2 regions of the Streptomyces thermocarboxydus genome follow, and region 1 is predicted to be linked to the other one. Evidence: riboswitches for the same ligand, from Rfam matches in the RefSeq annotation. Region 1 holds a riboswitch; the other holds the start of a gene.

Region 1 (3,261 bases):
CGCCGACCAGACGCACCGAGGGGTCCGCAACGCGCAGGCGTTCCACGATGCCGCCGGTCGAGGCTCCGGAACCCACCCCGCCGACGACGGTCAGCCGTGCGGCCGGGAACTCCGCCGCGATCCGGTCGGCGACCTCCTGGTAGCCAAGGTAGTGGACGTCGTCGTGGTACTGGCGCATCCAGTGGTGGCCGGGATCCTCGGCGAGGATCTCGCGCACCCGTCGCACCCTCAGTTCCTGGTCGAGCTTGAGGTTCCGCGACGGTCTGACCTGCTCCACCGCGGCGCCGAGGATTTCCAGTTGGGCGAGGGTGGTGGCGTCCACGGTGGTGGACGCGACGATGTGGCACCGCATGCCGTACCGGTGGCAGGCCAGCGCGAGGGCGTAGGCGTAGATGCCGCTGGAGCTGTCGATCAGGGTCTGGCCCGGACGGACCGTGCCCCGCTCCAGCAGATGACGGACAGCGGCCAGGGCCGAGTAGATCTTCATCGACTCGAACCGCAGCAGGACCAGGCCGTCGGTGAGCCGGACGAGGTCCGGGACTTTCAGGGCGTCGGCGATGTGGGGGTGGATCACCCGTAGCCTCCTTGGGTGAAGGTGCACTGGTGGCCGAGCGAGTGGAAGAACGAGGAGAGTTCGGACTTGACCTCGGCCCGTGGGTGTGAGGCGAAGAGATAGCCGGCCAGGCAGCCGGTGTGGGCTACGAAGACGCCGTCGGCGCCGAACCGCTCACGATGAGCCTGCAGGCTGCTGAAGGTCGCCTTGGGCAGCACCTCCTGGGACAACGCGGCGCTGGTCGTCGCGGCCCGGGCGACGGCGGCCGGGTCACCCGAGTCGAAGCCCTTCAGCAGATCGGTCAGACACCGGTGGTACTCCTCGCCGCGGCGCCGGTAGTGGTCCAGCAGCAGGGGAGTGACGGCGGCGGTGTCCACCGTGCCGGGTTCCGTGACGTAGGCGGTGTGGAAGCCGATGTCCTGGCCCAGCCGCCGCACCACCCGGTGCCGGCCGCTGAGGTACAGGGCGAACTCGTCGAGGAAGACGCTGTCGGCGCGCTCGATGTCCGTCAGGACGCCGAGGACCACGTCCGTGTCGTACGGCAGGGAGAAGACACGGAACAGACAGCGCAGCGTCGCCACGATGTCCGCCGTGGAACTGGCCATCCCCACGCCCACCGGAAGTTCGGAGTGGGTGCGCCAGTCGCCAGGGGGCAGGGCGAAACCGTAGTGGTCCAGGAAGAGCCGGGCCGCTGTCGCCGACTTCTCACCCAGTGCCGGCGGACGTGGCGGGCCGGCCGTCGTCCTCGGTGTGAAGTACACCCATGAGTGGCGGTCCACGGGGAAGGACACCACCGCGATCTCGGGATCGGTGTCCGGTCGCAACGGGCCTTGGTACAGCTCGCCCAGAGTGCCGTGGCAGACACCGGACACCGCGCCTCCGGATGAGTCCCGTTCCCGGAGGAAGCCCGCGACGGGTCCGGGCCTCGTCGGCTCCGGTCTGCCGGACGACACACCGGCCCGGGGTCGGTACGGCCGACGCGAACAGGCTGGGTCCCGCACACCGTCCTCCTCCGTACCGGGCGTTGAACACCGACAGGGAAGGAGGCGCGGCCACACGCACGACGTACGACCGCCCATACCGCCAACCCAGTCCACGAGGTCACGTGCACAGCCCGCGGGACGCGGGCGCAGTGGCAGGTCTTCGGACTCGCGGGCACGTCTGCCGAAAGGGCGGACACCTACCGGCCGTCTCTTCCCCGGCCCTGACGCGGGCCCAGTGACACCGACGGCTTTCGTTCCCACTCACCGCTGCGGGACAGTCCCGGACTCACACCGGGTTCCCTCTTGCGTCGCGCCACCGGGCGTCCGGGTGGACGGGAGGCGCGAACCGACTGCGAGGATCAGCGTAGAGGCGCTCGTGCTTCCTGCGACAGTGGAGCCTCGGCGGGTTGTCCTGAATGTGGAGGTGACGCAGAACAAGGTGTGCCTCCACGCGCGGTTCTCGTGGCGGCTCTGGCCGGATAACGCCTTCGGAGATCACTCCCTCATCAGCCAGACTTGTTGCCTCACGCCACATGCGCACCGCTGCTGCGGTGGCCCGTGCCCGGGAGGCCCCTGATGACGTCAGACGTGAGGCCGGACGAAGACGGGGCGATGACCCCGTTGCCCGGAGGGAAACGGCCTCCCGGTGACCGCGTCGCGCTGCGCGGCGATCTGCGGGCCGCCCTGCCCGACGCCACCGCGGCGGTGGTGGTCACGGCGCTCGTGTTCGCGTTCCTGTGGGCGCGCATGGATTCGGGTGCTTCGGACACCGTCGCGGTCATGCCGTTCATGGACGATCCCGGCACCTACTGGATGTACCTGCTCAGCCAGGCGTTCGGCTGGTCGGCCCTGCTGTGGGCGTGGGGCACGGTCATGCTCGGCCTGGTGCTGTCGGGGCCACGCCCCGCCCGGCTGCCGGTCTCCCGGCAGGTGCTGGAGCGCTGGCACCGCACCACCAGCCTGACGACCATGGCCCTGATGTTCGCGCACGCGCTGATGTTCGCGGCGGAACTCGTCCGCTACGAGACGAAGGTGGACTGGGCCGAGCGGTTGTGGGTGGCCTTCGCGGACACCTTCGTGCCGGGCTGGTACGACTCCGGAACCGGCCAGGTCGCCATCCCGATCGGCCAGGGCGCCCTGTACCTGGCGATTCCGCTGGGGCTGCTGTTCTACGTCCGGCACCGTATCGGAGCGAACACCTGGCGCCGGCTGCACCGGTTCGTGATCGTCGTGTACGTGCTGAGCGTGTGGCACACCCTGTTGTACGGGACCAACGTCTGGTACGGGGAATGGCCGCGCACCATGCTGTGGCTGCTGCAACTGCCGGTCGCGGCCCTGCTGTTGATCCGTCTGCTGAGACCGGCCCGGCGGGCGGAACGGCTGGGGCCGGCCGGCGGGGGCGTGGGCCGGCCGGGTTGGTGGCTACGGGCGGCGGGACGGGTCGCCGTCGGGGCCGTCGTCGTCGGGCTCCTCGTCGTGGTGGTGTCCGGCCGTGACGGAGGGCGGGACCGTCCGACCCATCCGCCCGCGACGGCCCCGCACGCTCAGGAGACGGACTGACGGCCGACTCGGAGCGGGCCGGACGGTGTACCGGGATGGGAGGATGAGCAGCGACAGGGCGACGGCGGACGAGGAAGCCGGTGTGAATCCGGCGCGGTCCCGCCACTGTGATCGGAGAGCAAGTCCCGACAGGCCACTGCCCGGTAGCGGGTGGGAAGGCCGGGA
Region 2 (3,261 bases), 1.0 Mb from region 1:
GGCCCGCCCACCCTCACCAGCAGGGTGAGCGCCCCGGTGACGCAGAACCCCAGCGGCACCCGGTACGCCCGCCACAGCCGCCCGGCCGGCACCCCCGCCGGGCCGAGCAGCAGCACCAGCGCGCTGACCAGCACCAACGCGGCGCCCGGCCACGGGGGCAGGGAGATCGCGAGGACGGTGAGACCGAGGCCGAGGACGGCCTTGTCCACGGGATGGCGGCGGCGCCAGCGGCTGCTGTGCGCCGCCGCGTCGATCGGCAGCACGGGCCTGTCAGCCCCGTCCGCCGTCGGCGCCGGAGCGCACCTCCGCGTCGTCCCGGGCGCCCGCGTCGCCGCCCCGCCGCCCCGCTCGTGCGTCCCGTCCGGGGCCCGCAGGCCGGCGGCCTGCTCACGCGCCCCTTCCGGGGTCTGAACGCCGGCCCGCTCCCGCTCCCGGGCCCGCGCCTCGCCCTGCCGCCGGCCACGCCGCAGCCCGAAGTAGTACGCCAGCACGCCCGCGCCGAGCGCCGCCTGGACGGCGAACAGCGCCGACTCGATCTCCCCGGACGGCGGTTCGTACAGCGGCGAGAACCATGGCTCGTAGTCCGGGTCGATCTCGGTGATCGCGGTCTCCGCCTCGCCGTCCGCGCCGGCGAACGGCTCCTCCTTGTGGTCGCCGAGCCCGAACGCCAGCGGGATCACGGCTAGAGCGGCGACGAGCAGCAGGAGCAGCGTGTTGATCTTCGCGTTGCGGCTCATCGGGCCACCGCCTCGGGCGACTCGGCCTCCGCGGCCCGCTTGCCGTCGGCCACCGAGGTGACCAGCACGCCGAGCCGGGTCAGCTCGCCCTTGCTGGACTGCACCAGCAGGCGCATCACCAGCACGGTCAGCAGCCCCTCGCTGACCGCGAGCGGGATCTGCGTGACGGCGAAGATGGAGCCGAACTTGCCGAGCGCGCCCAGGAATCCGCTGCCCGGGTCGGGGAACGCCAGCGCGAGCTGGACGCTCGTCACGCAGTACGTCGACAGGTCGGCGACGAACGCGCCGCAGAACACCGCGCCCATCAGCGGCACGCCGTACCGGCGCAGCAGCCGGTAGGCGCCGTACCCGGCCCAGGGGCCGACGATCGCCAGGGAGAAGACGTTGGCGCCGAGCGTGGTGAGCCCGCCGTGGGCGAGCAGCAGCGCCTGGAACAGCAGGGTGATGGTCCCGAGCACCGCCATGACCGGCGGCCGGAACAGGATCGCGCCCAGCCCCGTGCCGGTGGGATGGGAGCAACTCCCTGTCACCGACGGGAGCTTCAGCGCGGACAGGACGAACGTGAACGCTCCCGACGCGCCCAGCAGGAGCGTGCTCTCGGGATGTTCTCTGACGTCACGGACGAGCGACCGGGCTCCGTGGACGACGAACGGCGCCGACGCGACGCCCCAGGCGACCGCGTGCGCCGGAGGCAGGAAACCCTCGGCAATGTGCATGGCTCGGCAGACCCTCTCCAGCACCTCGTGGATGGTTGACGCGCCTTGGCCGGTCTCCTGGCTGACGGGTACCACCGCCCGTGCTCCGCCTTCCCGGGTCCCGAAGGACCCAGTGGCTGCCCGCGAGGGCCGGAGCCGGACTTCCCGATCACAGTGGCGAGGGCCGCACCGGTATCGCACCGATTTCCCGTCACCAAGGCGTGGTGACAGTAGTCCCCGCCGCGGCCCGGTGACAAGCGGCGACAGGGGCGCGCGGAGGGCGCCCGGCGGCTCGCACCCCGGCGCACACCTGCGCGTTCGGGCCCCGGGACGGCCGCCCGGGAACCGGGGGACTGGTCGGCCGGCGTTCCGGGCAAGGTCTTCTTGCAATTAATATGCAAGAGCGATTGACCGGCAACAGGGATGTGAGGTTCGATGACGACCCGACGACGCATACGGGGCGCCGCCGCCGTGCTGGCGACGGCCACGGCGGTCTCCGCCTGCTCGGCGCCGGGCTCCGGCGGCACGGACGCGGGGGCGGCCGGCGAGTCCGTGGTGATCGGCGTCTCCACCGAGCCCGACACCCTCAGCCCGCTCCTCGGCTACGGCAAGGACGGCAACTCCAAGCTGTTCGACGGCCTGCTCGCCCGCACCGCCGACATGACGTTGAAACCCGCCCTGGCCAGGGCGCTTCCGCGGATCACGGACGGCGGACGCACCTACACGTACACCCTGCGCGAGGGCGTGAGGTTCAGCGACGGCACGCCGCTGACCGCGCGGGACGTCGTCTTCACGTACCGCACGGTCCTCGACGACGACACCAACAACACCGCCAAGAGCGAACTCGCGGCCGTCGAAAGCGTCCGGGCGGTGGGCGACGACACGGTCGTCTTCACCCTCCACCACCCCTACGCGCCGTTCGCCGCCCGCACGGTGCTGCCGATCGTCCCCGAGCACATCGCCGGGAAGCAGGACCCCAACACCGGGCCCTTCAACACCAAGCCGGTCGGCACCGGACCGTACGTCCTCGTCGACTGGCGCAAGGGCGAGAAGCTGACCTTCAAGGCCAACCCGCACTACTGGGGCGGCGCCCCGAAGGTGAAGAAACTCACCATGGCGATCGTCGCCGACGACGACGTCCGCGCCACCCGGCTCCGCTCCGGCGACCTCGACGGCGCGGTCCTCCCGCCCAACCTCGCCGCCACCTTCAAGAGCGACGACGGCAGGAAGACGTACCGGGCCACCTCCTACGACGTCCGCGTCGTCACCCTCCCCAGCGGCAACCCCGTCACCGGCGACACCGCGATCCGCCGCGCCCTCGACCTCGCCGTCGACCGGCAGGCCATGGTCGACAAGATCCTCGACGGCGCGGGACGCCCCGCCTACGGGCCGCTGCCCGTCGACGACCCGTGGTTCGCCAAGGAGACCGAGCGGTCGCGCGACCTCGCGAAGGCCGGCCGCATCCTCGACGCCGCCGGCTGGACGAAGCGCGAGGACGGCATCCGCGCCAAGGACGGCCGCCCCGCCCGCTTCACGCTGTACTACCCCTCCGGCGACAAGGTCCGCCAGGACCACGCCCTCGCCTACGCCTCCGACGCCAAGAAGGCCGGCATCGACGTCCGCGTGGAGAGCGCCACCTGGGAGGTCATCGAGCCCCGCATGAACCGCGACGCCGTCCTCGCGGGCTTCGGCAGCACCGGCGACCCCGACTTCGGGCTCTACACCATGCTGCACTCCTCCCTCGCCGGCGACGGCTTCAACAACATGGCGCACTACGACAACCCGGCCGTCGACCGCGCGCTGGAGACCGGCCGCCGCAGCCAGGACCC

The links. Region 1 has a riboswitch for cobalamin ahead of AY578_RS30040 (GHMP family kinase ATP-binding protein). Riboswitches for the same ligand answer to the same signal wherever they lie in the genome.
Region 2: it holds a riboswitch for cobalamin, as region 1 does, so the genes downstream of both, AY578_RS25610 (energy-coupling factor ABC transporter permease) here and AY578_RS30040 (GHMP family kinase ATP-binding protein) in region 1, are expected to answer to the same signal.

What each region holds. Positions count from the first base shown of each region.
Region 1 is NZ_CP058273.1:6,575,252-6,578,512, forward strand. Features, by position in the region: gene AY578_RS30035 (cysteine synthase family protein) at 1-574, opposite strand, end outside; gene AY578_RS30040 (GHMP family kinase ATP-binding protein) at 571-1,377, opposite strand; cobalamin riboswitch at 1,675-1,899, opposite strand; gene AY578_RS30045 (ferric reductase-like transmembrane domain-containing protein) at 2,149-3,096, shown strand; cobalamin riboswitch at 3,167-3,261, shown strand, end outside.
Region 2 is NZ_CP058273.1:5,577,399-5,580,659, forward strand. Features, by position in the region: gene cbiQ (cobalt ECF transporter T component CbiQ) at 1-263, opposite strand, end outside; partial or broken gene AY578_RS25605 (energy-coupling factor ABC transporter substrate-binding protein) at 489-737, opposite strand; gene AY578_RS25610 (energy-coupling factor ABC transporter permease) at 734-1,453, opposite strand; cobalamin riboswitch at 1,484-1,666, opposite strand; gene AY578_RS25615 (ABC transporter substrate-binding protein) at 1,868-3,261, shown strand, end outside.